DNA from 4 places in the Bacillus cihuensis genome. Region 2 is predicted to be linked to each of the others. Evidence: riboswitches for the same ligand, from Rfam matches in the RefSeq annotation. Region 2 holds a riboswitch; each other region holds the start of a gene.
What was found. Region 2 has a riboswitch for thiamine pyrophosphate ahead of V179_RS0107320 (thiamine phosphate synthase). Riboswitches for the same ligand answer to the same signal wherever they lie in the genome.

Region 1: it holds a riboswitch for thiamine pyrophosphate, as region 2 does, so the genes downstream of both, tenA (thiaminase II) here and V179_RS0107320 (thiamine phosphate synthase) in region 2, are expected to answer to the same signal.
Region 3: it holds a riboswitch for thiamine pyrophosphate, as region 2 does, so the genes downstream of both, thiW (energy coupling factor transporter S component ThiW) here and V179_RS0107320 (thiamine phosphate synthase) in region 2, are expected to answer to the same signal.
Region 4: it holds a riboswitch for thiamine pyrophosphate, as region 2 does, so the genes downstream of both, V179_RS0117940 (ABC transporter substrate-binding protein) here and V179_RS0107320 (thiamine phosphate synthase) in region 2, are expected to answer to the same signal.

What each region holds. Positions count from the first base shown of each region.
Region 1 is NZ_KI632495.1:1,245,790-1,253,873, forward strand. Features, by position in the region: gene V179_RS0111905 (Ger(x)C family spore germination protein) at 1-814, opposite strand, end outside; gene V179_RS0111910 (GerAB/ArcD/ProY family transporter) at 811-1,902, opposite strand; gene V179_RS0111915 (spore germination protein) at 1,939-3,435, opposite strand; TPP riboswitch at 3,641-3,794, shown strand; gene tenA (thiaminase II) at 4,034-4,717, shown strand; gene V179_RS0111925 (ECF transporter S component) at 4,753-5,337, shown strand; gene V179_RS0111930 (ABC transporter ATP-binding protein) at 5,350-6,810, shown strand; gene V179_RS0111935 (energy-coupling factor transporter transmembrane component T family protein) at 6,823-7,593, shown strand; gene V179_RS0111940 (ABC transporter ATP-binding protein) at 7,799-8,084, opposite strand, start outside.
Region 2 is NZ_KI632495.1:319,216-327,299, reverse strand. Features, by position in the region: gene V179_RS27325 (VOC family protein) at 1-3, opposite strand, end outside; gene V179_RS0107340 (thiazole biosynthesis adenylyltransferase ThiF) at 132-1,151, opposite strand; gene V179_RS0107335 (thiazole synthase) at 1,148-1,915, opposite strand; gene thiS (sulfur carrier protein ThiS) at 1,917-2,120, opposite strand; gene thiO (glycine oxidase ThiO) at 2,132-3,250, opposite strand; gene V179_RS0107320 (thiamine phosphate synthase) at 3,254-3,865, opposite strand; TPP riboswitch at 4,199-4,327, opposite strand; gene V179_RS0107315 (iron chaperone) at 4,935-5,324, opposite strand; gene V179_RS0107310 (VOC family protein) at 5,622-6,002, opposite strand; gene V179_RS0107305 (MFS transporter) at 6,388-7,608, opposite strand; gene V179_RS0107300 (ROK family transcriptional regulator) at 7,672-8,084, opposite strand, start outside.
Region 3 is NZ_KI632495.1:2,257,853-2,265,936, forward strand. Features, by position in the region: gene thiE (thiamine phosphate synthase) at 1-145, opposite strand, end outside; gene thiM (hydroxyethylthiazole kinase) at 126-941, opposite strand; gene thiD (bifunctional hydroxymethylpyrimidine kinase/phosphomethylpyrimidine kinase) at 1,582-2,379, opposite strand; gene thiW (energy coupling factor transporter S component ThiW) at 2,348-2,869, opposite strand; TPP riboswitch at 3,005-3,109, opposite strand; gene V179_RS0116625 (UxaA family hydrolase) at 3,509-4,666, opposite strand; gene V179_RS28185 (UxaA family hydrolase) at 4,723-5,046, opposite strand; gene V179_RS0116635 (UxaA family hydrolase) at 5,069-6,193, opposite strand; gene V179_RS0116640 (2-keto-3-deoxygluconate permease) at 6,298-7,428, opposite strand; gene V179_RS0116645 (fumarylacetoacetate hydrolase family protein) at 7,631-8,084, opposite strand, start outside.
Region 4 is NZ_KI632496.1:21,731-29,814, forward strand. Features, by position in the region: gene brnQ (branched-chain amino acid transport system II carrier protein) at 1-875, shown strand, start outside; gene V179_RS0117920 (winged helix-turn-helix transcriptional regulator) at 1,501-1,866, shown strand; gene V179_RS0117925 (DinB family protein) at 2,192-2,695, shown strand; gene V179_RS0117930 (hypothetical protein) at 2,893-3,135, opposite strand; TPP riboswitch at 3,431-3,540, shown strand; gene V179_RS0117940 (ABC transporter substrate-binding protein) at 3,679-4,671, shown strand; gene V179_RS0117945 (thiamine-binding protein) at 4,685-4,978, shown strand; gene V179_RS0117950 (ABC transporter permease) at 4,975-5,745, shown strand; gene V179_RS0117955 (ABC transporter ATP-binding protein) at 5,738-6,475, shown strand; gene V179_RS0117960 (TatD family hydrolase) at 6,472-7,248, shown strand; gene V179_RS0117965 (cold-shock protein) at 7,460-7,660, shown strand; gene V179_RS28290 (hypothetical protein) at 7,841-8,084, shown strand, end outside.

The DNA.
Region 1 (8,084 bases), 930 kb from region 2:
ATTCTTGAATGGCTCCTTTTATCGTAATTTGAACAGTAACCTCAGTTGGTTTTTTTTTAGATAGGATAAATTCATGTTTGGAACTGAGACCTTTAATAGATGCCGCTTCTTTTTTATTTTTAGGGACGAAAAAAAAACCTTTATTGTGCTTATCCACCAACAATCTAAAATAAAACAATTTTCCACTAGGAATCACATCTACTTCTTTATCCTTTTTAAAAAGGCTAACCCCACTTATTTCAATTTGATTCGTGCTTATTTGTTTAAGTCTAGGAAGATAAATATCTTTTCCTTTTTGATAATAATCTCGTAATAAAAAATGGAGATTCGTTTCAGGTAATTCCTTGCTCTTGATTTTGTTATCCAAAAGATTATATAAATAAGTCCCATTTCCTTCCGGCCCATATTGACCTTGTAATATCTTCTTAGCAGTTCCTTCTGATATTGCGAAAAAGTTTCTGGCGCCAATGGTCACATCTCCTTGATAAATATCTAAGATATCATCAATTCCTTGCTTTCCGAGCTTTTCACCAATCACTGTCACCCTTACTCCGCCGATGACAAGTGGTTGTGCTGCTTGATGATTCGCTTTGATTAATAGATCTCTTCTTAAAGGTGCCTTAGATGTATACGTTTTATTTGTGATACTTTTATCAGGCATGAAATTGTCAGTAAGAAATGTACCCATCATTTGTTTACGATCAGATTGGTCTAATCCGACAGCAAGTATGATATTAATATCATCAATCGTATTCGTTTCAACACAACCTGACAGTAGACACAGTATGCATAAGTACATCATAAGACTTTTCATTTTTTCTTCACCTTCTTTACTATGTAGACAGCTATGAATAATAGAGGGATGTACAGCATCGTAAAAGCAAACCCTACTTTCGCCATCAAGCTATTTAATAAATTAATTTCTTCCCGTGTATGAATGAATGTGATCATCCCCAATTGGGCGATAATCAACAAATACACCCCTTTTTTCTGCCTAATCTTAAAAATTCTTTTCACTAGCCTGGATCCAATCCAGATTGATATACAAACATTAGGTAGGATAATTAAATTCCAGAATGCAATGCCGATAAATTCGAAACGCTCTACAAACGATAATTTAAAAATCTTCCACATCATTAATGTTGGCCACATTACTTTTTGCAACTGTCCTTCCGAAAAAAAAGCAAAGGTTAAAATCGCCAAAATCGTATAAAGAAACGTTGTCGCAAGTAACCCTAGATGGGCCCATTTTTCCGACTTTTGTGATTCCTTAATAAAAGGATATAGAAACAGTACGACTTCAAAGCCGATAAAGGGAAGTGACATGTGAAAGGAACCCTTTATCAAATCTTTTACCGAATGGTCAAAAATTGGCAATAAACTTTCAAAGTTAGAATACAATAAATTAGGAAAAAATGTAAATACAAGAAAAGCTGGCAAGACCAAGGAAAAGAAGGCAATTCCAACAACTGTCCGCAATCCGCCAAAAACAACATACATTGAAAGCAACATATACCCTAGTGAAAACCAGAAAAGGTTCAAAGTAGGAAATATCCAAACTTGGAGGATTTCGAATAATGTACGAAGAGAAGCCAAGGAATGCAAAAGAAAATAGAAAATAAATGGAAAACTTAAAACCTTCCCAATGAGATTCCCAGCAACATACATATGAGCCGTTACGATATCTCCATTCACGATTTTAGCAATTTTATATATCATCCAAACAATAATATGTAGGCATGTACCGGCAAACACTATCGAAATCCATGCGTCGTAACCAGCATCTTTGGCAATTATACGCTGATAATCCAACGCACCGAGTCCTATCTGCATGGCCATGATCACATAAAAAATTAAAAAAGGAGAAATTTTCAGTCTATCAGGAATGGTTTGCTCTTGCATAACTGAGTCATCACCTACTTTTCGTTATCATCATTTTCATTCATCAATATCTTTTTTGACGCTTGCTTTTTTCTTACTGAAGCGGTAAGGATTTTCCGTTCTTAAAAATTGTGGACGCATCGATCGCTCTTTGAACGGTAACATGAGCAAGGAATCTTTTAAGTCTTGCCACCTTGGTGGATAGAATGGATCTAAAAACGGCCTACCAAGGGAAGTAAGGCGGATTAGATGGGTTAATACAATACAAACACAAAAGACAATGCCAACTAATCCCCAAAGTTGAGCAAACAACAAAAAAGGAAAGCGAAGTAAGCGAATCGTATTGCTCATTTTATAAACGGGCGTCGTAAAAGAAGCAAGAGCGGCCAGTGCGACGAGAATAAGCAGAATATTACTTGTTAGACCTGCTTCAACCGAAGCGGTTCCAATAACAATACCTCCTACGATACCAATTGTCTGGCCAACTTTTGTCGGTAGTCTCGCCCCAGCCTCCCTTAACAATTCAATCGTTAATTCCAACGTTATTGCTTCTAAGATTGGTGGAAAAGGAACAATTCTCCTTGATGTAATCAATGTACTTAATAAATCATGTGGAATAATTTCATAATGATAAGTAAGTACCGCCACATAGAGGGGCGTGATCAAGATCGAAAAAGTAACCGCAAACATCCTAAGCAGTCTAAAAAATGAAGCAATTATCCAATTTAAATAATAATCTTCGAATGAACTAAAAAAATTAACTAACGTAGTCGGCGTAATTAAAACCTGTGGTGAACCATCAACGCAAATGGCGATCATTCCTTCAGCCAAAACTGCAGCGACTCTGTCAGGCCTTTCTGTATCGAGTAACTGGGGAAATGGTGAATTCGAATTATCGGATATGATTTGCACGATGTAAGAACTGTCAGATATATCATCAAATTCAATGTCTTTTAAACGTTGCCTGACGGTGTTTATATTTTCCTGATTTGTAATGCCTTCAATGTGTAAGATAGCAATTTTTGTTTTAGATAATCTACCAATTGTAAATTCTTCAATGACTAATTCTTTAACAGGCAATTTTCTTCTAATTAAGTTTAAATTTGTCGCAATCGATTCCACAAAAGCTTCTTTTGGGCCAACAACGGAAATTTCTACTTCTGGAGGTGATAGCGCACGAACAATTTCCTTTTTGGCAGCAATCAAACCATAATTCTTTTCTTCAGTTTCAATCGTCAGTAGCACATAACCGCTACATAAATTTTCCTCAATTTTAGAAGGATCATTACAAATTTGAACATCATAAAGAGGCATGATTTTCTTAATATCATCAATCGAATGAAAATCACCTGCCAATAAAGATGAAAGAATACTTTGCTCAATGATTTTTTCGTCAACTAAAGTAGTTAAATATGTTAAACAAAAATGAATATTAGTTTTTTGATTGTAATAACAAGTTTTAGTAAAGTCTTTTGATTTTGCTAATGTTTGTGTCGCATTCTTTTGTTCCGTATCCCCTTGTCCGTTTTTATTTTGAAACCAACCTTTTTTCATTGATTCATCACCTTCATTTCTACCATTGCTTATATAGTTTCCATTTATGGATAAATTATGAGTTGGGTAAGAGGAACAAAAAATGGGCTTGGAGAAGCTATCCGTTACGTTATATTAAACGGAATATACCACTCTTATTTCACAAAAGGTTGACAATTATAAATTTAATGATAGTATTTAGACAAATACCAATTAAATAAACAATTTTTACCACTAGGGGTGCCTCTTGAATGGGATATGAAGCTGAAGAAGATATTTGATGCTTCGTAGACCGAAAAGGCTGAGATTAAAGTGAGACTTTAAGACCCTTAGAACCTGATCTGGATTATACCAGCGTAGGGAAGTGGGGGCGTCTTAACGAAGATACCTATTTTGTAATCGATCAAAACCACTTTCTTATGCTAAAAAGGAAGTGGTTTTTTATGTTGTGTCTCTATTAAACATTTCTGTTGATTGAAACGAAAGGCGTTGGCTTTTCGCTCCAATCAACATAGTGCCAAAATCAACAATGAGCTTTAACATAACTTATTTTAAAAGATGATACCGAATCATTATTTTCATTTATGTCTAATAATTAAAAAAATGGAGGGCAATTTATATGACATTTTCAAAGGAAATTCGTAAAGAAGTTGATCACATCTGGGAAGCAAGCTTTCATCACCCTTTTGTTGAAGGAATTGGAAATGGGTCACTTCCACTAGTCAATTTTCGCTATTATGTGATGCAAGATGCTTATTATTTATCTCATTTTGCTAGAGTACAAGCTTTAGGGGCAGTAAAAGCCACAGATTTATACACAACGAGTCGACTTGCCAGCCATGCACAAGGAACGTATGAAGCTGAGCTATCGCTGCATGAGAATTTTTCCAAACGATTGGGCATTACCGAAGAGGAACAGAAAAATTTTAAGCCTGCACCTACCGCTTATGCATATACATCACATATGTATCGTGCTGCCTATTCAGGACATTTAGGTGACGTAATTGCGGCGATTCTGCCATGTTACTGGTTGTATTATGAAATCGGTGAAAGACTAAAAGAATGTACACCAGAAGAACCGATTTATCAAGAGTGGATCGCTGCATATGGAGGCGATTGGTTCCGGACATTGGTAGAAGAACAGATTAAGAGAATCGATGAGATTGCGAAAAAAGTGACAGAGGAGGATAAACTACGAATGAAAGAGCATTTCATCCTTAGTAGTCAATATGAATACTCTTTTTGGGAGATGGCGTATCGGTTAGAAACATGGCCGGTTCAAAAAGAAATATTGGAAGTATAAAGGCTAGCAAATTCTCAATAAAGGAGATTCGTAACATGACAAAGGGATTAAAATTGACAGACATATTAGTGACGATTGTGATTGCCATTGCATTTGGCATTGTTTATATTCTATGGGGCTCGGTGTATTATGCTCTAAAACCAATTGGCTTACATGCCGATCAATTTATGTATGGAATGTGGTTTATTGCTGCTACTGTTGCCTTTTTGATCATCCGTAAACCTGGCGTTGCATTGCTTGCCGAAATCGCAGCGGCGTCTGGTGAATTTCTTTTAGGTTCACCATGGGGGCTAACCGTACTACTTTATGGCGTTGTCCAAGGATTGTTTGCAGAGCTTGTCTTTATGGCATTCAAATATAAACGATTTCATATTTCAGTAGCGATATTATCGGCTATCGCTGCTTGCTTAGGATCGGTACTTATGGATTTCGCCTATGGAGAAATCGGCAAACTTGCGGCATGGAATTTAACATTATTTATGATTGCTAGATTTCTCGGGTCTATTCTTTTTGCTGGAGTGTTTGCTTACTATCTAGTGAGAGTTTTAGAAGCGACAGGCGTAACAAATCTTGTTCGTCCAGCATCAAGTAAAGATTATGCAGAACTGGATCAAAAGTAAGGGTTGATAACTATGGAACGAATTGCACATGTAGATAAATTACGATTGAAATTCCCAGGAGATACTTCCTTATTATTTAAGGACTTATCTTCTACAATTTATAAAGGGGAAAAAGTCCTCCTGCTCGGACCATCAGGTTGCGGGAAGTCAACGCTTTTACAAGTTTTAAGCGGCTTAATACCTCATTCCATTGAAGTTCCTATGAAAGCTGAAGAATTAGTAAGTCCCCCTTCTTTTGGGTATGTTTTTCAAGACCCAGATAGTCAGTTTTGCATGCCATTTGTTGATGAAGAAATTGCATTCGTCCTTGAAAATATTAACGTTCCAAAACAACAAATGATTGATCGAATCCATCATCACTTACAGCAGGTCGGCTTACATTTACCAAATATTCATACTAGCATTCAAACACTATCTGGGGGCATGAAACAACGCTTAGCGATAGCATCGGTCTTGGCCCTAAAACCCGATGTATTATTTTTAGATGAACCAACAGCAATGCTTGATCCTAAAGGAACAAAAGAGATTTGGAATGTATTAAAAGAAGTCGGCCAAGAAAAAACAGTCATTATAGTGGAACATAAAATTGATCATGTCCTAGAATTCATTGATCGAATCATTCTTTTTAATGAAGCTGGTCAGATTATAGCCGATGGACCAAAAGAAATCATCTTGTCAACGTATCAAGAGGAAATGAGGGAACAAGGTATCTGGTTTCCAGGTGTTTGGGAAGAGTATCTAGATACCACCCCCCTGCTTCGTTTGAGGACGCCTTTTGAAAAAAAGGAGAAAATATTAGATGTGCAAAACTTTAAGGGATTTAGGCAAAAGGAAGAAAAAATACGAGTAGATCAATTGCAAGCCTATTCTGGAGAATGGATTGTTATTAAAGGAGAAAATGGTGCTGGCAAGAGTACACTTTTACATGCTTTCATGCAATTCATCAAAACAACAGGACATTGTGAGCTAGTAGGGACTGCTATTAAAAAAGTGAAAAAACAATCAGATTTCATGACATTCGTGTTTCAAAATCCCGAATTTCAATTTGTCGCAAATTCAGTCTATGAAGAAATCGCCTACACATTAAAAGTAGACAAAAAGGATTCTCGAGAAATAGAAAAAAAAGTCGAAGAACTTCTAGAATGGTTCCGATTAGTAGACCATCGGGATAAGCACCCTTATCAATTATCAATGGGACAAAAGCGTCGTTTAAGTGTAGCTGCATCGATTGTAAATGAACAAAAACTCATTCTTTTAGACGAGCCTACCTTTGGTCAAGATTCCAAAAACACCTTTGCGTTACTTGAATGGATTGAAGAACTCAGACTGAAAGGTACGACGATTATCATGATTACCCATGATGAACAGATTACAAACAACTTTGCAACAAGAATTTGGACAATAGAGGCTGGGAAAGTGATCAGCGATGAAACACAAAGTATAAGCATTAATTCTGAATTAGTATCCGTGTAATGGAGGAACGTCATGCAATTAGATTTTTCGAGTAAAGAAACATGGCTACACCAAATTAATCCTAGCCTTAAGTTATTCGTATTAATTATGTTGTGTATAGTTGTGTTATTAGTTCATAATTTACTTTTCATGGTAAACTTCACGATAATCGTATTGATTTTATTTTTGTGTTTTACAGGACAGCCGCTCAAACGAATTTTATTACTCTTTATCCCTTTTTTTGTTGTATTTTTATCGACTTCTTCTTCGATGATTTTATTTGGACAAGGAAACACCACTTGGTTTAAGTGGGGGCTCATTCATATTACCGAAGAAAGCTTTTTTAGGGGACTACTCGTTGGTTTTCGCGCCTTGCTATTTGCAGTGCTAGGATTAACCTTTGCCTTAACTACGAGACCCGTCTATCTGTTCTATTCTTTAATGCAACAAGTCAAACTCAAGCCAAAATATGCTTATAGTTTTATGGCAGCATTGAGATTAATTCCGATTATGCTGGAGGAGTTTCAAACGATTCAAAATGCTATGAAAGTGCGTGGTGTGGTCAGACAAACAGGTATACGGTCCGTTTTTTTTAAAATGAAAGCTTATTCCATCCCAATGTTATCAGGGAGTATCCGACGTGCACACCGGATTGCTATAGCCATGGAAGCAAAGCGATTTTCCGACACTCGGGACCGGACATATTATTACGAAATCGGCTTTTCTAAACATGATCTTGTATTCATATTATATTTTGTCATCCTACTTCTAGGAGGATATTATGGAGCAGTTAAGGGGATTTGATATCTTCAATGATCTGGCGCTGACTTATTGATACAAAAATCTTATTCAAAGGATATTTAGCAAGGTTGCACTGATAGATTACTTACATCCAACTAAACCATTTGAGATCATCATAAAAAAGCAGTGAGATTTCATAATTATCTCACTGCTTCTATATTCGTCAATATATGTTTCTAAAAAATGTAATAAAAACAATCTTCCTTATTTAAATCAATACAGCTCGATCATTCAGCATTTTTTCCCCTTTAATTCGTTGGAATTCATGAAGAAGCTTCTCTACGGTTAACTTTTGCTTTTCTTCGCCTCTTGCTTCAAAGATGATTTGACCTTTATCCATCATAATTAAGGAGGTGCCAAGATCAAGGGCTTGTTGCATATTATGAGTGACCATTAATGTCGTAAGATTGTTTTGACTAACAATCTCTTTTGTAAGTTTAGTAATAAGGTCGGCTCGTGATGGATCGAGAGCTGCTGTATGTTCATCAAGTAGC
Region 2 (8,084 bases):
CAACTATATGGTTGCTTATCGAAGGAATTGTACAACCTATGACTTATTAGTCATTCTGCTTATGTGATAATCGCTGAATTCTTCTCTATACCTTATCATTACTAGGAAATTATATAAAAATTCATCAAAAATCAACTTAAATAACGATGATACAATGATTTTGCTACAGAAATATCATTTGTTCCATGAATCATAGCACGACCATCTTTAAAAACAACTAATCGATGAGAACCAATAGTGAAGGAAAGTAAATATGGGTTTCTTTCAATCTCACCTTTTTGTGCAAGTAGGATTTTTTCAAGTTGTGCTAGGTCTCTATTAGTCTTTATCGCCGGGCGAATCTGCACGGAATCTCTACCACAAAATACAGCTGTTTTCGTTCGATTTTGATATGATAAATATGGATAAGTTCTGTGTGTTCCGCATGATAGACAGGAATCTTTTTTTACATGCGCTACACGAATAGCTGAATGTTCGTTTTTCCAAAGATCAAATGAAACAATTTTGTTTCTTAGAGCTTCATAATCTTCCACAAGGATTTTTAACGCTTCTACTGTTTGATAAGCAACAACGGTTTGCACAACAGGACTTATAATTCCAGCCGTATCACAAGTTAAGCCACCCAAAGGGATGTCCTCCATTAAACAATGTAAGCAAGGTGTTATCCCCGGTATAATCGTATAACTGATTCCATAGCTTCCTACGCAAGCACCATAAATCCAAGGTATATTGTGTTTTTGTGAAATATCATTAATAATCATTCTTGTTTCAAAATTATCGGTAGCATCCATAATTAAATCTACACCGTCAATGAGTTGCTCTAATTCTTCAACTGATACATCCGCTATAATCGATGTAATGTTTACATCCGAATTCAATAATTTTAATCGGTTCTTTGCAGCGATTGCTTTTGGTAGTCGTTTTTTGGCATCGTTTTCACAAAAAAGCTGCTGTCTTTGTAAATTACTCCACTCCACATAATCTCTGTCGACAATCGTTAACGATCCGATTCCTGCCCGAACTAAGTTCTCTGCGCTTCCAGTTCCTAAAGCTCCAGCACCAATTATCAGTACATGTTTATTACGAATTCTCTCTTGTCCCTTTACTCCAATGGGCGTAAATAATTCTTGACGTGAATAGCGTTCACTCATCCAATGCTCATTCCTTCAACCGGACTGCTTGCTTGACCATATTCTTTTCTCGCGATTCTTCCTGCTTCGAACCCAAGTCGGCCAGCTTTAATCGCAAGCTTCATTGCCTCTGCCATTTTGATTGGATCTTTGGCCCCAGATACAGCTGTGTTTAGAAGAACTCCATCTGCCCCCAATTCCATGGCAATTGCAGCATCTGAAGGAGTGCCGATTCCAGCATCGATAATAACAGGAACTGTGGTCTGTTCAATAATAAATCGTAGGTTAAGAGGATTCATTATTCCTTGTCCAGACCCAATTGGCGAAGCTCCGGGCATAATCGCGTGACAGCCTAAATCTTCTAAATGTTTCGCTAGGACAACATCATCTGAAGTATATGGTAAAACAATAAATCCTTCTTTTACCAACTCTTCTGATGCCTTTATTGTTTCAATTGGGTCAGGTAATAATGTTTTTTGACAACCAATCAGTTCTACTTTTATCATGTCACAAAGTCCTGATGCTTTAGCCAGTTTTGCAATCCGAACCGCCTCTTTTGCTGTTTTGGCGCCTGCTGTATTTGGAAGTAATGTATATTTTTTAAGATCGAGGTTTTCTAAAAAATTCGGTTGGCTTGCTTCGAAAATATTCATTCTCCGAACAGCAAACGTTAAAATTTCCGCTTCCGAAACATCTACTGCTTTCTTTTGAACATCGAAATTTGGATACTTCCCAGTTCCTAATAATAATCTTGAAGAAAATTCAAAAGGTCCTATTCTCAACATATCATCCGCCTCCTACAAAATGTACCATTTCCACTCTGTCTCCGTTTGACAAAAGTGTTTCTTGGTGATTTCCTTTTTCTAATATTTCATTGTTTAATTCTACAATCACGACTTTTTGATTTAAGCCATAATGTTGCAAAAGCTCTGAAACAGTTGCCACATCAATAGGAATTTCTAATTTTTCACCATTAATAACTATTTCCAATACATACACCCCTAATAATTTATTTGATAAGTACGATCCACTCGAAATGCAGTGCATTCAGATGAAGCGTTTCTTTCTACTAAATCTGCAACAATTTGGCCCGTAATCGGAGATAGGAGTATTCCATTTCGATAGTGACCCGTTGCAATAAATAGTCCATGAAATTCTGGATGTTCGTCTATATAAGGAAGACCATCCCCAGTTTGGGGGCGGAGCCCAGCCCATGCTCGTTCGAACTCTGTGTCTTTAATAGCCGGGAGTAAACGCTTTGCTTTTTCCATTAATGCTGAAATACCATCGATGCTTACTCTTTGGTCGAACGTATGTGGCTTCTCTGTTGCACCAACGATTATTCTCCCGCCAATTTTAGGTACTAGATAGCATCCATGAGAAAAAATCGTTTTTTCAAGCAATGGACGATGTGTCATAATCGAGAAACATTCCCCTTTTATTGGATATGTATCAATTTTGACCCCAACCTTCTCAAGTAGAAATTTGCTCCATGTTCCACTTGCTACAATGACATTTTCACTAAAAAATTCCCCTTCATTCGTGTAAACTCCTTTTACTCGGTTATCCTCGAACAATAAATCTCTCACTTGGATGAATTCCTTAATTTCTGCCCCAAGCATAGCAGCTGATTTTGCAAATGCTATTGAAAGATGATATGGCGAGACTTGACCATCTCGAGGAATATACATAGCACCTCTAATATCATCAGATATGAGTGGCTCTATTTTTTTAATTTCAGTGGTCGAAAGCCACTCTTCCTCTCCTGTCCAACTTTGGCTATTTATCAAGTTCTTTAACTCTGTTTCTTGCTCGTTTGTAAGTGCTACCTTTAACAATCCCTTGTTTATGAATTCAATATCGATCCCTGAGAATTCTTTTAATTCAGCTGAAAGCGTTGGAAACATCTCCCTGCTCTTTTTTGCTAATGGTAAAAGAGGGTTACTTGCGCTTAGCTCCGCTTGTGCCCCTAACATTCCTGCAGCTGCACTAGATGCCTGACAGGCAAGTCGATCTTTTTCTAACAGAAGAACTTGTTTACCTCTTTTAGCTAAATGATAAGCAATAGATCCCCCAATAACGCCACCACCTACAACAATTGCATCGTATATGGATCTCACATCTTATCTCCCCTTCCCTAACGACCTGCAATATTCTTTAACAGCCTGAACTGGACTTTTTGCATCCAATACACCAGACATTACAGCTATCCCTTTTGCTCCAGCATTAATTAATAGTTCACTATTGGAAGGTGTAATCCCGCCAATTGCAATAATTGGTAGTTTCATACTCATCGTGATCTCTTTAAGTTCTTCTACACCTTTAGGTGGTAAACCTGATTTGGAATTGGTAGGAAAAACGTGTCCATAAATTGCGTAGTCTGCTCCTTTTTCAAAAACAGTTTGTGCTTCATCAAAGGAATGAATAGAACGCCCCACTCGAATTCCTGGGAATGCTTTTTTTACAACGCTGACATCTAAACTATGAAACGCTAACTGGACACCATAAGCTTGCTGGCTCCATGCTACATCTACTCTGTCATTCACAATGATTTTAGAGAGCGGTATATTCTTTTCACATAACAAAGTTACAGCTTGATAGAGTTGTGCTGCACTCATATGCTTTTCTCTAAGATGGATGAAATCAATATACTCATGAATTTCAGATGCAATCTCAACGAACTTTGTAATTTGCTGCTTACCAGTAGAAATAATATGCAATTCAGGTACACTCATAAGAAAACTCCTTAACAGAAAATCCAATTTTCGTGAACTATTAAGTTAAATTGAAAACAAAATCATGTACAGCATCTACTAACGTCGACCACATAGGATAAAGGGTTGTTTCATCATTCTCTTTCTTACAAATATACAAAATACTGAGCCTCGACTAACTAATATTTTCATAAAAAACTGGACCAAATTATGCTACATACTAACAATACAAAGTCAGTTACGGGCAAATCCCCCCTAATCGTTATCTGTATCAAAGTGTTAAACAAAATAAAAAAGCCACTTTCTCTACATTCATAAAGAAAGTGGCTAGTCTTAATAAAATACACAAACCTATTTTCGACGCCACCACTTCCCTACGCTGGTATAAACCAGATCAAGTTCTAAGGGTCTTAAAGCAATACTTTAATCTCAGCTTTTTCGGTAATATTGTTCTTTACCAGTAAAGCACCCCTAGTGGTATATGTTAATATTTAGTTTATTTTCATCTATAGTACCATTATTAAGTTAATTGTCAAATAATTTAAAATATATTTTATTACATAATCTAAGTAAACTAAAAAAGCCGAATCAAATACCACAAAAGTTTCTTTCTCTGATAACAAGAAATATAGCGGCATTTTGACTATCTATGACTGACATTTATTACTTGTTAAACTCCCCTTAATTTAATCCTAACTACAGATATTATTTCGACATTGCTTTTTTAACTAAGGCTCTTTTCGTAAAGATTGTTGTTTTTAGCAAGAAACCAATTCGAACAGATGTTGATTGTAGTGGAAGGTGCGAGACTCCTGCGGGAAAAGCGTGTTGAGGGAGACCCCGCAAGTGCAAAGCACTGAGGAGGCTTCTGAGACCGCCCGCGGAAAGCGAGTACCTGCAACGGAAATCAACCCGGGATATTAGTGTAAAAATGATTAAAAAGCAACAAAGTATGTGAAAACAGCCTTAACTAAAAGTAAGCTATTATCTGAACGCAAATTTAATATTCTTAAAAGGAAATTCTCTATTAGATTCAGTACCCGTTTATTTTATTTATACATTTCAATTATCCCAACCGGAATTTTTAAAATTATTTCTTCTTTTTCAATTTGTCTTCTGCTTGCTTTATATTCTCAGCAATTCTAAATTTAACGATCTTTTTAATTAGTTCATAAGGCAACGGTTTGTCAATCTGAAACTGTACAGACCCTTTTGCTCCTTTATATTCGGATAATTCATGTTGAAAAGCAGCAATTCCACTAGAAGTTGGATAAAACCCGATGTGATTTTTATAGGCTGCGAAATGCACGAGATTTTTATGTAATACAAATGTAGGCATTTGATAACTAATTTTTTCTTCTGCATCCGGTGCAGTCTCTTTTATTACTTCTCTTAATTTTTTTAATATTTCCTGGACCTCTAGAGGAAATTGCACAATGTATTCATCAATCGATTTAAACGTAGTTTTTTGGGCTTTCATAATTTCTCCTTTCAAAAATGGTAAGTCTTAGATCAAGTTGATTTTTGTTCTTATTTATCGTTTATCAATCTCGTTATCACTTTGCCACATCGCTAAAATTTCCTATAATCAGAATGCCAAAAGAATCAGTTATAGTTTACATCCTTTTATCACGTTTTCAATAAAAAAGACAGTAACAAAGTTATATTATATTAATACAAAGAACCGTCCAATTAAGGACGGTATTAATAAAGTTTTAATGTTGTTCCACACTAACACCTCTAAAATTAGTATTTTAGAGGTGTTAGTTTTTTATGTTCACTTTTTTTCCATAATCGCAAAGTAATTTTCTTCATTATCAGCAAAGTTAAAAACTCTACCAGAAGGCATACTTACAATTTCTCCGACTTTGATATTATTATCGGAAAAGTCTTTATATAATGTATCCAGGTTTTCCGAATAAAACATTATTGATGGTGTTTGTAGATTTAATTCCGGCTGCATTTTAGCAATGAATTCCTTGTTATGGAGAACGAAACTCGTTTCAGCTTCTTTTGTTGGAGCAATTTCAATCCATCTCAGTCCTTGGCCATTGTCTTCTTCAGAAATTTTACTAAACCCTACTTTTTCTGTCCAAAATTTTAATGCATCATCTTGGTTATTTACATATAACATAATTTGACCAACTTTTTTAATCATTTGCTTCTCTCCATTCCTACAAGTTCAGATAATATTGATTGTTTATACCTTAGAGCATTCCATTATTCTTTCGCAAATATAACTACTAAATGATTATACCAAAAAACAAAGTTATTGACTGCATTATGCCCATGTAAGAAAGGTGATAATAACATATTTCCACAATACTGTTTTCTAGGTACCATAAAATCTGCAGTATAAAAAGGATTTTCAACTATTCAAGCGTGTAGCCACTATTGCTTTTCTATAAAAATAGGTTTCGTTTACTGTTGAAGCCTAGGTGAAATTTCTTGTGTTGTCCAATGAATAAACCATCACTAGTTATGAGAATAATGACGACTTAATAGATTATAAGTCATTCATACATAGACTAGTATTCATATAATCAAGCATTAACATTTTTATCATACAGTCGTAATTTCATAAGGGCATTTACTTTTTCTGATCCAAGAAGCATAGTGATTATGTACACGACAATAAAAAATGGGAAAATTTCCATTGTGGAATACGAAACAATCATTCCAAGAATAGGTGGCAAAAAAGTACTCCCTGTATAGGCAATTGCCATTTGATAGCCCATAATAGACTGAGAATGTTCTTTTCCAAAACGGGCAGGTGTTTCATGTAACATACATGGAAAAATCGGTGCCAATCCTAAGCCAATCAAAATAAACCCTACAAGTGAAAAGTTAGTTGGCAAGGGCATTAAAAGAAAAGTAGCTCCAATTAATGCTATAATCTGTCCTGTACGAATAAGAATACGGTTACTCACCTTCAAGGTAATAAATCCTGTAATTAATCTTCCTGCTGTGATCCCAGCGTAGTATAAGGAAACCCATTGAGCTGCCACTGCTACTGATATGCCCTTAACATTTACAAGAAAGCTACTTCCCCACAACCCAATGGTTGCTTCCACAGCGGAATAAAATAAAAAAGAAACGAGCGCAAACTTTACACCTTTAATTTGTAAAGGTTTCACATTCTTCAACGTAGTTTCATCAGGAGAAACAATTCTTTTGTTATCATGTTCTTCACTAAAATCACCATGACTTCTTTTTGCTACTCGTTTCCATAATGGAAGAGTAAAAAAGAGGAGTAAAACCAACGCAAACTGAATAACTGCAATGGCAACATATCCATGTCGCCAAGAATTTTGAGTGGTGATAAACTGAGACATTATAATCGGTCCAAGAGAAGTGCCAACTCCCCAGAAACAATGTAACCAACTCATATGATGTGCTTTATAGTGTGTAGCAACATAGTTGTTTAATCCTGCATCGACTGCCCCCGCACCTAAGCCGAGTGGAACAGCGCATATAAAAAGCCATATGAGCGATGGTGAAAAAGAAAACCCTAATAGTGCAATGGCAGTCATAAATACACTAATTAAAGTAACATAACCTGTTCCCATCCGCTTAATAACAGGTCCGCTTGCTAAACTTGAAATAATTGTACCGCCTGCAATTACCATGAAAAGCAAGCCTGCAATTTCAAGTGGTTGCCCAAAATCTGATTGCATCACCGGCCATGCAACGCCTAACATAGAATCTGGCAAACCTAAGCTAATAAACGCCATATATATGATTACTAAAAATATAGTAGCTATAATAAGTCCCACCCCTTTATTTTTCATTTAATCATTGTATAGTTTAAACTTTGTGTTTTTTGCTCACTCTAATTCATCAACTATCCGAATACCAGTAATCATCCGTTCAATAGCAAGTCGCTGCAATCCATGAAGATAGTCTTGTTTCCAATCACTCATAATAAACTCAGGAAGATGTTCTTTAGGTACATACTTAGCACTTTCTATCGCAATTCGATTTAGTACTGTCTGATTCATTTCCTCTTTTGAAAAAATGACTGTATGAGGATTAATAATGGCTACAAGAGAAGCTATTAAGCGACTAATAGCTTGAATCTCATGTTTCTCATGAATTGTGGGGTTCTCTGTATTCTTCTTGTTTCCCTGGTACATAGCTTGATGGAAATTCTGGTTATCATACAATGGCATGAACGAAATTTCACCAGTAAAAAATGTACTACCACGTACAACGTCACCATTAATAAGAATCCCAGCTC
Region 3 (8,084 bases), 1.9 Mb from region 2:
TTTTTCCATCCGAGTTTTTTTCTCTTAATTGAACAGCTGTAACTCCTCCAAGAATAGCTTCTTCAATAATTTGCTCAAGTTTCTCAAGCGGAATTGATTCTTCTGTGACAAGGTAAAGACTAAGATTATCTCGTAGCGTACTCATTTATTTGTACCTCCTTCATCCAAATCTCTCCGTTCATCAGTGATATCGTATCGACTAATTTCACTCGGAAAGTACCTGTTCCTTCTCCTTCTAATAGCTTGCTTTTCGTTAATTCGCCAGCAATACTCATGACAGATATTCCCGCTACTGCTGCGTCAAGCATCTGATCTGTTACGCCAGCAAAGCTGCCAATTAAGGATGTCGCCATACAGCCTGTACCTGTCACTTTTGTCAATAGGGGATCACCATTGTTCACTATAACAGTCGTTTCACCGTTACTAATTGCATCTGTTCTACCACTTACAACGATTGTACTGTTTAGTTCTACTGCTGCTTTGACAGCAAGGTCCGCTCCTGAAAGAGACACCATACCTGAATCCACGCCCTTTGTCTGACTTTGGCCTCCTATTAAACTATAAATTTCACTGGCATTCCCTCTAATAATGCTCATCTTCACTTCTTGAAGAATTTTTTCAGCCATCTCGATTCGATAAGGTGTTGCCCCAGCTCCAACAGGATCAAGTATAACCGGTATGTTAGCAGAGTTAGCTGCTTTTCCAGCTAGAATCATTGCTTCACAGGAATCCGCGTTCAGCGTCCCTAAATTGATGACTAGTGCATGAGCGATTTTCGCCATATCTGCGGCCTCATTCACACTTGATGCCATAACAGGAGAGCCGCCAATAGCAAGAGTAATATTCGCACAATCATTGATTGTGACAGAATTGGTTATATGATGAACAAGTGGATTTACATTTCGAACTTTCTTAAATAATACTTCAATTCTTTTTAGCATAATAATCCCCTCCAGATTTATCCCGCATTAACGGACAGTAACCCCCACCTCAAGGCTTAGAGGTACTAAGAAGCATAGGTGGAGATAACTGCCCGTAAAAGCCCGATTGGTTCAACTAACAATTAGTGGGGGATGCCCCCCACTTATTGAAGTTTCACTTTATCCCCCATTAACGGGCAGTAACCCCCACTTCAGGGCTCAGAGAAATCTAAGAAGCGTAGGTGGAGATAACTGCCCGTAAAAGCCTGATTGGTTCAACTAACAATTAGTGGGGGATGCCCCCCACTTATTGAAGTTTCACTTTATCCCCCATTAACGGGCAGTAACCCCCACTTCAGGGCCTAGAGAAATCTAAGAAGCGTAGGTGGAGATAACTGTCCGTAAAAGCCCGATTGGTTCAACTAACAATTAGTAGGGGATGCCCCACTAATTGAAGTTTCACTTTATCCCGCATTAACGGGCAGTAACCTCCACTTCAGGGCTTAGAGAAATCTAAGAAGCGTGTGGAGATAACTGCCCGTAAAAGCCCGATTGGTTCAACTAACAATTAGTAGGGGATGCCCCACTAATTGAAGTTTCACTTTATCCCGCATTAACGAACCGTCAGTGCGAAGGTAAAAAAACATTGATGGAAGTTCCATTATGATTGATGAACTTTCTGAAATTGATAGAAATGATTGACTGGCCCATGTCCTTTTCCGATGGCAAAGCTGTCACGGATAGCTTGCGTAATATATTCTTTTGCTTGACGGATTGCATCCTCGATTCCAAGTCCGTTTGCTAAGTTAGCGGCAATCGCTGATGAAAGTGTACAGCCTGTACCATGAGTATTTTTCGTTGAAATTCTTTCACTCCTTAACCATATATAATTAGCTCCATCATAAAAAAGGTCGTTTGGATCTCCGGCAGAATGTCCTCCTTTTAACAAGATTGCTCTCGCTCCTAATTGCTCGATGATCTGGCAAGCTTCATATATATCTTGTTTGGATTGAATCGTTTTCCCTGATAACGTTTCCGCCTCTGGTAGATTCGGAGTCACGATCGTTGCCATTGGTATCAATAGCTTTTTCAATGCTTCTACAGCGTCCATTTCAAGTAGATGATGCCCGCTTTTAGAAATCATGACTGGATCAAGGATAATATGCTGCGGCTTATATGTATGTAGCGTTTTGGCAACCGTTTCAATCGTTTCAGCCGAACCAAGCATCCCAATTTTCACAGCATGAACTTCAATATCGTCGAACACTGCTGATATCTGGTCGCGAATAATTTCTTTGCTCATCGTTTGAATCGAACGAACCTCTACCGTATTTTGGGCGGTAACAGCTGTGATAACAGACATACCAAACACATGATGTGCAGAGAATGTTTTTAAGTCAGCTTGAATTCCTGCTCCCCCTCCTGAATCAGAGCCTGCGATTGTAAGTGCTGTTTTCATATAGTAACCCCTCCAAATATTTATTTTTCAAGAAAACCTTTAATAATATAAACGCAATACTTGCGCCTGCTAAAGAACTAATTGAAAATGCGGGTAAAAAGCCAAACAAAGCAACTTTTTTTCCTAAAAACAACAAGGCAAGTGGATAACAAGCAAGTGCCCCAATAATCCCCGTACCTATAACTTCACCTAGACAAGCAAAACCAATCTTTTTTGTATACCTGAATAATAGTCCTGCAAGCAAAGCCCCAATCATACTGCCTGGAAAAGCAAAGATAGAACCCGTTCCTGCCATGTTTCGAATGATTGAGACGAGCAAAGCTTGAGCAATGGCATAGCCAGGCCCTAACATAACGGCCGTTAATACGTTCGCTAAGTGTTGGATCGGAAAGATTTTAGCAAAACCCATTGGAATAAAAACAAAGGAACTAGTCAGTGCTGTTAATGCTGTAATCATGGCAGTAAGTGAAAGTTTTCTAATCGAATTCACCATTTCATCTCCTTTTCATCTGTTTTATACATTTGCTAGGAAAATCGTTGTAGTGAGAAAACGAAACTTTTAAACAAAACCAAAAACCCCCTTCCTGAAATAGGAAAGGGGTAGATATTCACATATAAACTAGCTAAGCTAATATCTCCACTTCCCTCCGCCAGCATGATCCGGTTCAGGTTCAAAGGGTCTAGAACAAAGTTCCATCTCAGCCTCTTAAAGACTCCCCTAGTGCAATGTATATTTAGTTACTGTCATCATACCATGTTGAAGCAAAAATGCAATGCCTGAAAATTTGCAATTAACGTTCTTTTGCGGAAAAGGTGCGGGGCTCTGCAAATTCAGCTCCGTGCCGCAACCTTCATAAGGTGATACAGTTTATAAGCCCTGAACCTTTTTCTTTTTCATCGTTGGGCTTTAGAGCAGACGCTTATGGGTGTTTTCAGATAACCTCTTAGCTCAGTTCTTCTTTCAACCACGATTCTAACTTGAAATTTTCCCCATTAAAACGTTAAATCTACTTATTTTGTGGCATACTTTATTAATCTAGCTCATTTCATAAGTTATAGTTGTCATTTTAGTCTAACTAAATTAACCTACTAAATTACGAGCAAAGAGCTAGTTTCGTTCATGATCCCTTTATATCGTTTCTGCCAATCTCCAAATCGCGAATTCTTGATTTTTATGTTTTTCAGATGCAGTCATCGAACCATTCGCTGTTGCCATTATTTTTTGGTAAATTTCTTCGCCTATTTCCTCAATCGTGTTTTTCCCTTCGATTATTTTTCCAGCATTCACATCAATATGCTCTGACATGATTTCATATAGTCTTGGATTTGTGCCAATTTTGATGACAGGAACGATTGGTGAGCCTGTTGGAGAACCCTTTCCAGTGGAGAATAAAACAATCTGTGCTCCACCAGCCGCAAGGCCGGCTACCGATTCTACGTCATATCCAGGTGTATCCATGAAGATAAACCCTTTTTTCGATGGTGCTTCGGCGTAATCAATTACTTCCATTAACGTTGAATTTCCGCCTTTTTTAATACAACCTAAAGATTTTTCTTCTAAGGTCGTTAATCCCCCTGCCATATTTCCTGGAGTCGGATTTGCTGACCTAATATCTTCACCCGTGTCTTTGATTCTTTCTTCATATTCTTTTACTATTTTAAGAAATTTCTTACCTACTTCAGGATCTATGGCTCGCTTTGCCAAAATATGTTCGGCACCGATGGCTTCTGTTGTTTCCGCTAGAATACTAGTCCCGCCATCTCTTACAATAAAATCGGAACATGCTCCAATCGCCGGATTTGCGGTAATCCCTGACCATGCATCTGATCCACCACATTCAAGTCCAATGATTAGCTCAGTAACATCAGCTGTTTCTGTCTTTTCAGTTTTACTTCTATCCATTGCTTCTTCTAGCCATTGTTTCCCTTCTTTAAGGACCTCACTAACAGGCTTATCTTTATTAAAATAAATGGCATGAACATGATGATTTTCATCTTTTAAAAGTTCTTCAAGCTCTTTTGCAAGTGGGTCATCACCCATGCCTAAAAATAGGGCGCTACTTACATTTGGATGTCCCGCAGTCCCTTTTAAAGTCCGGATTGTCTGCTTATAATCTTCGGGGAACTGAGCTTGCCCTCCTTGGTGGACGACTGGAATCACACCTGGAACGAGCTGAGCTATTTTTTTGGTGAAACTCGCCAATTCACCTACTGTATTCATGACAATTACATGATTTCTGACCCCTATACTGCCATTTGGTCTTCGATACCCTTCGAATGTTTGCATTGTATTGCCCCTTCCTCAATTAATTTGAGCGTATAATTACCTTATTCAATTAGTTTTCAAGAACTGAATGTATCAACATGATCTATAAAAGAATGATCTCTTTCTTCATTTTTAAGACCACGAACATTGAAAACATGGACATGAAACCCAGGAGATATTTCTGCTGTCGCAATTCCCATGCACTCTCCATACTTCATGATTTTTCCTTCATTCTTAATATAAGAGGTAGCCACTTTATGCCCGTATGAAATATCTTCCATCACCTTTATTTGGTCCTTTTCACCTTGTATAGAAAGCAGCTCGCCTGATTTTAAATTTTTCAATGCAACTGCCACATTGTCGTTCGGATTTAATTTGAGTGCATTATATTTTTTGTCCATTCCCCATCCTCCTTCTCCTCTATTAAAATGTTGTTCCTACATGTGGAATAGAAAACTCGCCTAGTTCCAACTTTTCAAGACTCGTTTGTTTTCCTGAAGAGATTTCTACTAGCTCTTTCATGACTTTTTCCACTTGAACAGAAGGATCCTCTTCGGTTATTGTATAATCGACTAGTTCATCAAATGAGCCATATGGATTTTGCGGTGTAATTGTCATACACGGCAGAGCGACTGAACCTGTCAAGATTCCTCGGCTACTCACAACGATCACTAGATTACATCCACTTGAGGCCATATTAGAAAAAGTCTCTACCATATTGCTCGTACCAACGATAAGATGTAGCCCTTTCTCTTTCGGCTTCTCATTATAGCCAAGTAGACTTTCAATTGGACTAGTCCCTGTCATTTGAGCTTCAAGAGCAGCTAATAATTTTTCTTCTTTTGAGAAACTGCGAGCAGCACTTTGGTCTTTATGAATTTCTTTCCAACGTTTCCGGTGTAATCCTTCTTCCAACTTTCTTAGTTTATCTTTTGCCTCTTGACTGTTTGTGCGTTCTGCCAATAATAAACCAGCCGGCTCTAAAGTATCTGTAAGTCCCATCATCACTGTCGCATCATTTTCAACTAATAAATCGATTACTTTCCCTACTACAGGAACTATTCTTTTCAATGAATCCTCATCGATATCAACAGTTACAATCCCAACAGTCAAAGAAGAAAGCGGAAGATTCTCTCTTTTCATTGCTGCCGCTTCCTTTGCCCATTGTTCAACAATCTGCACACCTTTTTTTGTTGTATTTTCTCCACCTGCTAATTGTTGGATGCCGATTCCTTCTATTGGCTTTGTTTTCGGAATGCTTTTTAGTAATCCGCTAACTTGATTCGTCTCACAGCCTAATCCTACAAGAAGTGCCGAATAAAGATTTGGATTAGCTGAAATACCGACCAACATATTTTTTGTTAGTTGAAAATCATCACCAAGTTGGGCACATCCATTTGAATGGATTATCGGAATAGTCCCAGGTACACTTTCTGAAATTTCCTTAGCAATCACACTAGAACACACGACAGAACATACAACGCCAATATAATTCCTCGTTCCAGCAGTTCCGTCATTTCTTAAATAGCCTTCAAAAGAATAGTCCATACATGATCTCACCTTTCTTATTTACGGATTAAACATCAGATTATTCTGTATTTTACGCACAATTATAACCCGTTTACTTATTTTGGTATATCCAAATCAAACTCTTACATCTTCACAGGGGCTGCAGGATTCTCAATGTTCCGTTCTTTATTCTTTCGCTGAAACTCTTCTTTTCCATCAATCCCTTTGCGTCTCTGATATTTATCTGCAAGAATAACAGCAACGGGAACTAGTAGTGCTGTCGAGATTGATGCAATTGAGATTTGAGCAGTAGCCACACTCGATAGATTCTGATAAACTAATGCTTCTTGTGATGTCATTAATCCAGATCCCGCTGCTACCGAAGCTGCTGCGGCAATGGCTGCAGGTGTAGCAACTGCATTCCCAGCAGTAGAGGCCTCTGCCCAAGGTGCAATATAACTTTTCTCGCGAAATATCTTGAAAGCAAGCGCCATAGCTCCACCTGAAAATAGAACCGTCATTACAGCAAGTGCAATACCCGCACCGACCACTTCTGGATTAAAAAAGTTCGACAAGTTCATCCCAGCACCTAATGCAAAAGCAAAGAAAGGAATAACGAGAGATTCACCGGCTGCTAAGAATTCGCGTATTGTACTATCGAGATTCCCTAGCAACATTCCTATCAAAATCGGTAAGAGAACTGCAATAAAGGCAATGATTGGAAAGTTTGCTCCCATCATTCCAAGAGCCATTAATGTAAAAAACGGGCCATCATTAAGTGAAAGAACGGCTGTCGCACCTACATCAGAACGATTGCCGTATTGCCCTGTCAATGCTGCATACATTCCACCATTCCCATTTGTCATTGCAGCAATAATTGCGAGAGTTGACAATCCGAGGAAACCGTTGACAGGATCTGATAACAGCCCCCAAACAATTCCGACCACAACACCGGCTAAATACTTGGTTGCAGTTAAAATGACGCCTTTTTTCAACGCTTTTCCGCCTACTCGGAAATTCATTTGACTACCTGCACAAAATAAGAAAAGAGCACATAAAGTCAAAGCTCCATCTTTGAATAGGGCTTGTGAAAAGCCACCGATTTTAAAAAACTCATAATAACCGGATTCAGTAGCTGCAACCCCTAGCGTTTTTAATATGTTCATAATAAATGGGATATGCAGTTGATCGATTGTATTTAATAAGGCACCTAGAAGAAGTGGTACGACCATTAGACCACCGGGAATTTTATCGATTGACTTCTTAATTTGCATATTGCATCCTCCAATATCAATATTAATTCTAAAAAAGCACAAGGCGCCATATGTACGAAACAAGTAGAGGACGCCTGGAGCTAGACATCAACATTCATTGAATAATTAGTAATCGCTAAGAATCCGTAACTATTTCTATTTCAATTAATTATTGAATATTCAGACTTATTAACATGCATTTTAACGATCAATCGCTGCTGAGTTAGACTCTAGTAGTTAAATTTTCTTTACTCTTATCTTCTACTATACTTAACTTTTTAACGGAATTATTAAGTGTTCCAATGTTCTCGATTGTTATAGACACTCGATCTCCATCTTTTAGCCAAACTTTCGGCTCTCTTCCCATGCCCACACCAGGCGGAGTACCTGTTGCAATGAGATCACCAGGCTTCAATGTCATCGATTGAGATAAATAGGATACGATGTAGGGAATCCTGAAGATCAGATTTTTCGTATTCGATTGTTGCATCACTTCACCATTCAACTTCAAAGAGATGTCCAGATTATGAGGGTCAACTACTTGACCTTTCGTAACTATTGCCGGTCCGATGGGTGCAAAGGTATCTGCAGATTTACCGCGCGTCCATTGGCCATCAGAGAATTGATGATCTCTAGCACTTACATCATTCATGATTGTATAGCCAAATATGTATTCT
Region 4 (8,084 bases), on a different contig from region 2:
TTTTATTAATTGTTATTGCAATCTTAATTATATTTGGAATCGCTAATCCGATTGGAGAATTCCAAGCTCCAATCGAAGCTTATACAGAGCATGCATTCTTTAAAGGTTTCCAAGAGGGATATTTAACAATGGACACTCTTGCGGCGTTTGTTTTTGGTATCATTATTATTAATGCTATTAAGGAAAAAGGTGTAACATCTAAGAAGCAAACGATGATCGTTTGTACACAAGCTGCATTAATTGCTTCAGCGCTTTTGGCTATTATTTATACTTCTCTTACGTATATTGGGGCATCAAGTGTAGATGGGATTGGACATTTAGAAAATGGTGGAGCCGTTCTGACAGCTGTTTCTACTCACTACTTCGGATCATTCGGAGGTCCAATACTAGGAATAATCGTATTAGGAGCATGTTTAACAACGAGTATCGGACTTATTACGGCATGTTCATCTTACTTCCATAAGTTATTTCCAAACATTTCTTACAAAATGTTCGCCGTTGTATTGTCTATTTTTAGTACGATTTTTGCTAATGTTGGTTTAATGAAGTTAATTAGTATATCTGTTCCTGTTCTTTCAGCGATTTATCCATTAGCAATCGCGTTAATCTTTTTAACTTTCTTACATTCATTCTTTAAAGGAAGACAAGAAGTTTATTTAGGCACGATGCTAATGACTTTTATTATTAGTTTATTCGATGGATTAAAAGCTGCAGGAGTGGAAATTAAAGTAATTAATGAGCTATTTACTGCTATTCTACCAGGCTATGAAGTAGGACTTGGCTGGATCAGTACTGCTATTATCGGCGGAGTATTAGGATATGTTATCAGTTTGTTAAGAAAAAAAATTAATCCTTACTCAGCTCAATTAGATTGATAGGGAAACTAGAAAAAGGAATTGCCAATCTAGATGATTCGCATGACGACCTAATCATTGTCTAATTCGTAAACAAAGGTTATCCCAATAGGGTAAAGACCTCACACTCTATACATCGTTTATCGTGTCACTTACGCGTGATTTAAACGATTTATAGTAGATGTGGGGTCTTTTGACTTTTTTGGTTTTGCAATATTCACTTTAACCCGTATTAAATGGCAGCAAAATCTTTTGGATGTTTCACATAATAAATCCAGATTCTAGAATGGATTATATACCATACAATTTAGTATGGGTTATTTTTGTGGGCAAAAATGACTCCGTTCGTTTCATTGTTTTATACATCCTAACAGAGTGAACTTTCGGGGATCGTTACAGTTACGGCATTTCAGCTATCGAATTCAATGTTTTTCTTTCCTATGGAACCAGTCCTTTTATTCTAGTGACTCTGCTACTCTGGAGGAGTCAGTAAAGTAGCAATTTCCTAGTTTCATCCATACTTGCTTCTTTGATTTAACCTTTACTAAACGTAAACAGTTGCTTATACTATTAATAATTAAAGTACATACGTTTATGAAACATAGTGAAAAAAAGTATACTATAATATATTTATGAGGTGGAGCAAATGCCAAACCTAGAGGATAAATTTTTTAATTGTGAAAAAGAACTGACTCTTTCTGTTATTGGTGGTAAATGGAAAATGTTGATATTGTGGCATTTAGGGAAAGAGGGCACTAAACGCTTTGGTGAACTGAAGGCGCTAATGCCAGGAATTACGCAACGAATGTTAGTGAATCAATTGCGTGAACTAGAGGATCATTTGATTATTCATCGCGAGGTCTATCCTGTTGTTCCTCCAAAAGTAGAATATTCTCTAACTGAGCATGGACGAAGCTTAATGCCGATTCTAGATTCTATGTATGAATGGGGTAAATATTATATAGAAAATGTGTTGGAAACGGGACCTGGAAAAGATAAGTCGATTGAATAGGCATAAGATTATCTCACTAAAACGTCCACGGTCGGCAAATTTATAGAAATGCTTTCAGTGGTTTTATGAAAATTCCTCCTCTTTTAAAAACACCTTATGCAAATGAAAACATACCTTAATATATAATAATACCGCCCGCATTTGTGGGCGGTATTATGTATGTCTAAGAACTAATTCATCTTGATTTACTTTTTAAACTAAATAATTCAGAAAGGTTGAGAAACAATAGAACAAAAGTTCATAGTAATCTTTAGCAGGAATGTGGATATTATTAGCGAATGTAGGTAATGTTGATAGATGGAAATTGCTAATTGGAGGCGAAGAGATGTTTAGTACAATTGAGGATTTCTTGACAAATTGGAAGCATGAAAGTGGATCTACACAAAAAATATTGAATGCGTTAACAGATGAATCATTAGCACAGGAAGTATCGCCTGAAGATCGCACACTTGGAAGGATTGCCTGGCATATCGTAACGACGCTTGATGAAATGATTGGACGTACAGGGCTTGTTTTTAATGCGGCTCGGCATGATGCGCCAGTACCGAAAACGGCGAGTGAAATAACTGAGGCATATCGCACATCAAGCGAAGAGATGGTCGCTTCGATTCGCGAACAATGGAATGACGAAACATTGAACGAAGAGAGAGAAATGTACGGGGAAATGTGGTCCATTAACACGGTGCTTGGATTATTAATTGGTCATCAAGCACATCATCGTGGCCAAATGACTGTACTCATGCGTCAGGCAGGTTTAACTGTTCCTGGTGTATACGGGCCGGCAAGGGAAGAGTGGGCAGCTTTTGGTGGACAAGCACCTGAAGTATAATCGTGTAAACAGAAATTGATTCTTAAAATTGGCTGTTATTAAATATAGCACGTAAAGAACACGTATGGGTTAGCGATGAAAAACCGCTTTTCATACGTGTTTTTATGTGGTGAAATCTAAATTGGATGAGGAATCTAGTGTTGTAACTGAGCGTAAATTGAAATAGGTATTTGGCTTTCCATTTAAATTTTACTAGATTAGTCTGCTCCACCGCCGCTGTCACCGCCACTATCACCATAATAACTTTCACTTGACGAGCTTCCAGTGGAGGGGGAAGATTTCGACCATTTCCATGTACTTTCCGAGTATCTGACTGGCTCTTCATCGTGATAGACCAGGTAAGTGAGGGGCAAGGTTTGAGCATATTCTAGCTCTGGTATTACTAAGCTTGCTATTTTCTGTTTAGGATGCTTGACTTGTAATAAAAGAATACGCGTCATTATTTTTTCAAGTTCGGATTCCGATAGATTAGTAGGCATGCCATCTCTATTGATTGCTTTTCTGAAAACCTGTCATTTCCACTTCAGGCGATGCCTCCTCGGCGCTGTGCGCCTGTGGGGTCTCCTTTTGACTCGCTTTTCTAAGCAGGAGTCTCACGCCTTCCGCTCCAGTCAACATATTGCCAAAATCAACAATGAGCTTTAACATCGCCCTTCTTTTTAAGCATAACTCTTGAAAAACCCCACCACCTATGGCAAAGTAATAAGGTAATGAAGCATAAAACGAATTAAATAATGAAACATGTAGGGGTACCAGTGTTGCTGGTTGAGACCGTATCCAATAGATACATACCCTTGGAACCTGATCTGGTTAAAACCAGCGTAGGGAACATATTTAAACAGGACTTATTTGTTATGATATGCACCCTAGGTATAAACCTACGGTGCTTTTTTGCGTAGCGCTATTCCTTAAACGTTTACATATCTTCCTCCTTGTTTCTTCGTTTTCTGCTTTGTAAAGACATATTTAAAGGAGGAATTGTGATGAAGAAATGGCTTGTATTACTATGTACGGTACTGATTCTTGCTGCTTGCGGGAATAGTCAGGACAATGGTTCAAAGGGAAATAATCAGGAGAAATTAAAGAAAGTCACTCTTGTTTTAGATTGGACGCCGAATACAAATCATACTGGTTTGTATGTCGCGAAGGAAAATGGGTATTTTGAAGAAGAGGGGTTGGATGTTGAAATCATAATGCCAGGTGAAGCGGGTGCTGACCAGCTTGTTGCTGCGGGGAAAGCAGACTTCGGAATAGGCTACCAGGAAGCTTTGACAGAAGCACGTGTGCAAGGAGTGCCATTAGTCTCTCTTGCTGCCATTATCCAACATAATACGTCTGGATTTGCTTCTCCAGTTGATAAAAAAATTACTTCACCGAAAGATTATGAAGGAAAGACGTATGGCGGTTGGGGAGCACCTGTAGAGAAGGCGGTACTTTCTTCTTTGATGAAACAGGAAAGTGGAGATGTGGAAAAAGTCGATTTTGTAAATATGGGAGATACGGACTTTTTTACAGCGGTGAAACGAGATATTGATTTTGCATGGATATACTATGGTTGGACAGGTATAGAAGCCGAGTTGCGTGGCGAGAAATTGAATATGCAATATGTGACAGACTACTCGAAAAAGCTAGATTACTATACACCCGTGCTCACAACTAGTGAGAATTTGATAAAAGAAGATCCCAAAACGGTTCGTTCTTTTGTAGCAGCAGTGTCCAAAGGATATCAATATGCGATTGAACATCCAGAAAAAGCAGCTGATATTTTAATTAAAGAAGTTCCTGATCTAGACTCGGAATTAGTAAAAGCTAGTCAAAAATGGTTATCACCCAAATATCAAGATGACGCTTCGAAATGGGGCGTTCAAGATCAAAAGGTTTGGGAAGACTATGCAAATTGGATGTATGAGAACGGTTTGCTTGAAAGTAAACTAGAGGCGAAGCGAGCGTTTACCAATGAATTTTTACCGAATTAAGGAGGAGAGCAACATGAGTGACTCATTAGTAAGCATTCAAATTATCCCGAAAACGAAAAATGGCGAAGATGTTATTCCTTACGTCGATGAAGCGATCGCTATTATTCATAACTCGGGTATTAAATATGAAGTGCACCCGCTTGAAACAACGATGGAAGGTAATTTGACAGAGATCTTTTCGGTTATCGAGAAAATGAATCAACGAATGATTGAGATTGGTAGCAGTAATGTGATATCCCAAGTGAAAATCCTTTATCAACCGAGCGGTGCATCTATGGAGAAACTGACAGAGAAATATCGCCCATGAACATTTGGCATAAGGGATGGCGACCAGTTTTGGTCCTCATCCTTTTGTTCGTCGTTTGGGAAGTGTCCTGTCGTCTTTTCGAAATACCGAGGTGGCTCCTACCTTCTCCCTCACAGATCGTATTAGAAGGTGCTGAAGGATGGTCGAATTATTATCACCACTTAACAGCGACAATCGGACTTACAATCTTGGGATTTTTAATTGGAGCAAGTGTAGGTATTGCAGTTGCTGTTGGGCTACATCTACTTCCTAGGCTCAGAGAAGCGGTTTATCCAATCATCATTCTCTCACAAAACGTTCCGATCATTGTGTTGGCTCCATTGCTCGTTATTTGGTTCGGCTTTGGTATCTTACCTAAGATCATTGTCATTACGCTTGTTTGTTTTTTTCCGATCACAGTGGCTACTTTGGATGGATTTAAGCAGACGAGCTCAGAGCTTTCGCATTATATGAAAATGGCAGGAGCTTCGAAGGGACAAATCTTTTGGAAGCTGGAATGGCCTTATGCGCTACCGTCTATCTTCTCAGGTTTGAAGATATCTGCTACATACAGTGTGATGGGGGCTGTTATTTCCGAATGGCTCGGGGCTAAAGAAGGAATAGGTGTCTATATGACCTTAGCATCGTCATCCTTTCGAACGGATCGCGTCTTTGTTGCGATCTTTTTGATCATGATATTGAGCTTGGTATTCTTTACTTTGATTGTATCGTTGGAACGGATGATTGTGAAGTGGAAGCCGAAAGGAGATGGCAAGGGGCGTGACTAAACTTTTAATCGAGAACATATCGAAATCATTTGGTGAAAATCAAGTACTGGATCAATTGTCTCTTCGTGTAAAAGAAGCGGAGTTTGTGTCGATATTAGGTCCTTCTGGGAGTGGGAAAAGCACTTTATTCCAATTAATTGGTGGTTTGTATTCACCTGATTCTGGAGCAATTAGCTTGGATGGCAAACGTATTAACGGTAAAACTGGTTCGATAAGTTACACACCTCAAAGTCCATCGCTGTTGCCTTGGCGAACAGTCCTCGGTAATATCCTACTTGGTGGTGAAATAGTGGGAGAGACTGATCACGCACTTGCATTACAAATGATTGATAAAGCGGGCCTGAAAGGATATGAGAATGCTTATCCTTATGAGCTTTCTGGAGGAATGAAGCAGAGAGTTGCATTTATTCGCAGTCTCTTAAGCCCGCAATCACTGATTTGTTTAGATGAACCTTTTTCAGCACTAGATGAATTCACGCGACTCGAAATGCAAAACTGGCTCCTATCTGTTTGGGAAGAAGATAAGCGAGCTATAATGCTTGTTACCCATAATATTGAAGAAGCTCTTTATTTATCTGATCGGATTATTGTGTTATCAGAGAAGCCTACCCATGTGAAAAAAGAGTTTGTCGTTCCGTTTCCAAGACCAAGGCAAGCATCGATTTTGTTAAGCGAGGAATTTTTAAATTGGAAAAAAAAGATATACAATGAATTGCGGGTGATTATGTGATACATTCTATCATCGACGCTCATATTCATTTTGATCAATATTCAGAAAGTGCCCGGTCAACCATTTTAAAAGATTTGCAAGCATACAAAGTAGAAGCACTTATTTCCGTATCAACGAATCTCGCTTCTTCTCAAAGAAATTTAGCCTTAGCAGAGATGGATCAACGAATAAAGCCTGCTTTTGGCTTTCATCCAGAACAAGAGCTGCCGGGTGATTGGGAATTGAGTCAAATATGTTCATTTTTGGATGAACACAAAAATCAAATGGTAGCTGTAGGTGAAGTGGGCTTACCTTACTACTTGCGGATTGAGCATCCAGACATACAAGTCGAGCCTTACATTGAAATATTAGATGTGTTTGTAAAACAAGCTTCAAAGCTGAATAAACCAATTATTCTTCATGCAGTATACGATGACGCTCCTGTCGTTTGCGACCTTTTAGAGAAACACTCGGTGACGAAGGCACATTTCCATTGGTTTAAAGGAGACGCAAAAACGATTCAGCGTATGATTCAAAATGGCTATTATATTTCAGTCACTCCGGATTGTTTGTATGAAACGGAAATTCAACAATTGATAAAAGAGTATTCTTTAGATAAGCTGATGGTGGAAACGGATGGACCATGGCCATTCGAAGGATCATTTAAAAATACGATGACTCATCCTAAAATGATTCATCGTAGCATTCAATTAATAGCGGAAATAAAGAAGGTACCGGTAGAGAAGGTATACGTAGATATATATGGAAATACAAAAACATTTTATGGGCTGTAATAATGTTTGAATAGTTATCCAGTAACAGACATCCTTGTCAAAAATATTTATTTTATTGGTTTGCAATCGTTGCCAAATCCTGTTACTATTAAGAGGAATTATTTTTGTTCGGTACTGTAGGAATCTAAAAGTGAGAACTTTTTGACTCGATTGTCACTTTGAGCAAGGATAGTAATACAATGTGTGATGAACGCACTAGGAGGCAACAACAATGGAACAAGGTAAAGTTAAATGGTTTAACGCAGAAAAAGGTTTTGGATTCATCGAACGCGAAAACGGAGACGATGTATTCGTACATTTCTCAGCTATTCAAACTGAAGGTTTCAAAACTCTTGACGAAGGTCAAGAAGTAACTTTTGAAGTTGAACAAGGACAACGTGGACCACAAGCTTCTAACGTACAAAAAGCTTAATTGATACATGCAAAAGGCAGACTCTACTTAGGAGTCTGTCTTTTTTTGGCGTATAAGTTCATTTATTATAAAGAAAGTATTAGAGTTTGTGAATTAAATAGTAATAATTACGATTTACAAATATAAAAAGATGCGTTATGATTAAGAAAAATGGACTCATAAAACTTGAGGTAGCTAATAATGAATGAGATTCTAATGGAATTTTTACTAAGGGATATTGTTTCGCATTTACCGGATGAAAAGCGTGAGATTTATCAATATATAGTCAATGAAGAAGACCAATTGGCACAGCAAGCGGAGAACGCTGAACATCTTCTGCAGCTATTTGTGAAACATGCACCACATCGAACTGCAGCCAAACACTTTCGTTTGGAATATGGTCAAATGATTAAGCTTATGCATGAAATAGAAAGAGAAATAAATG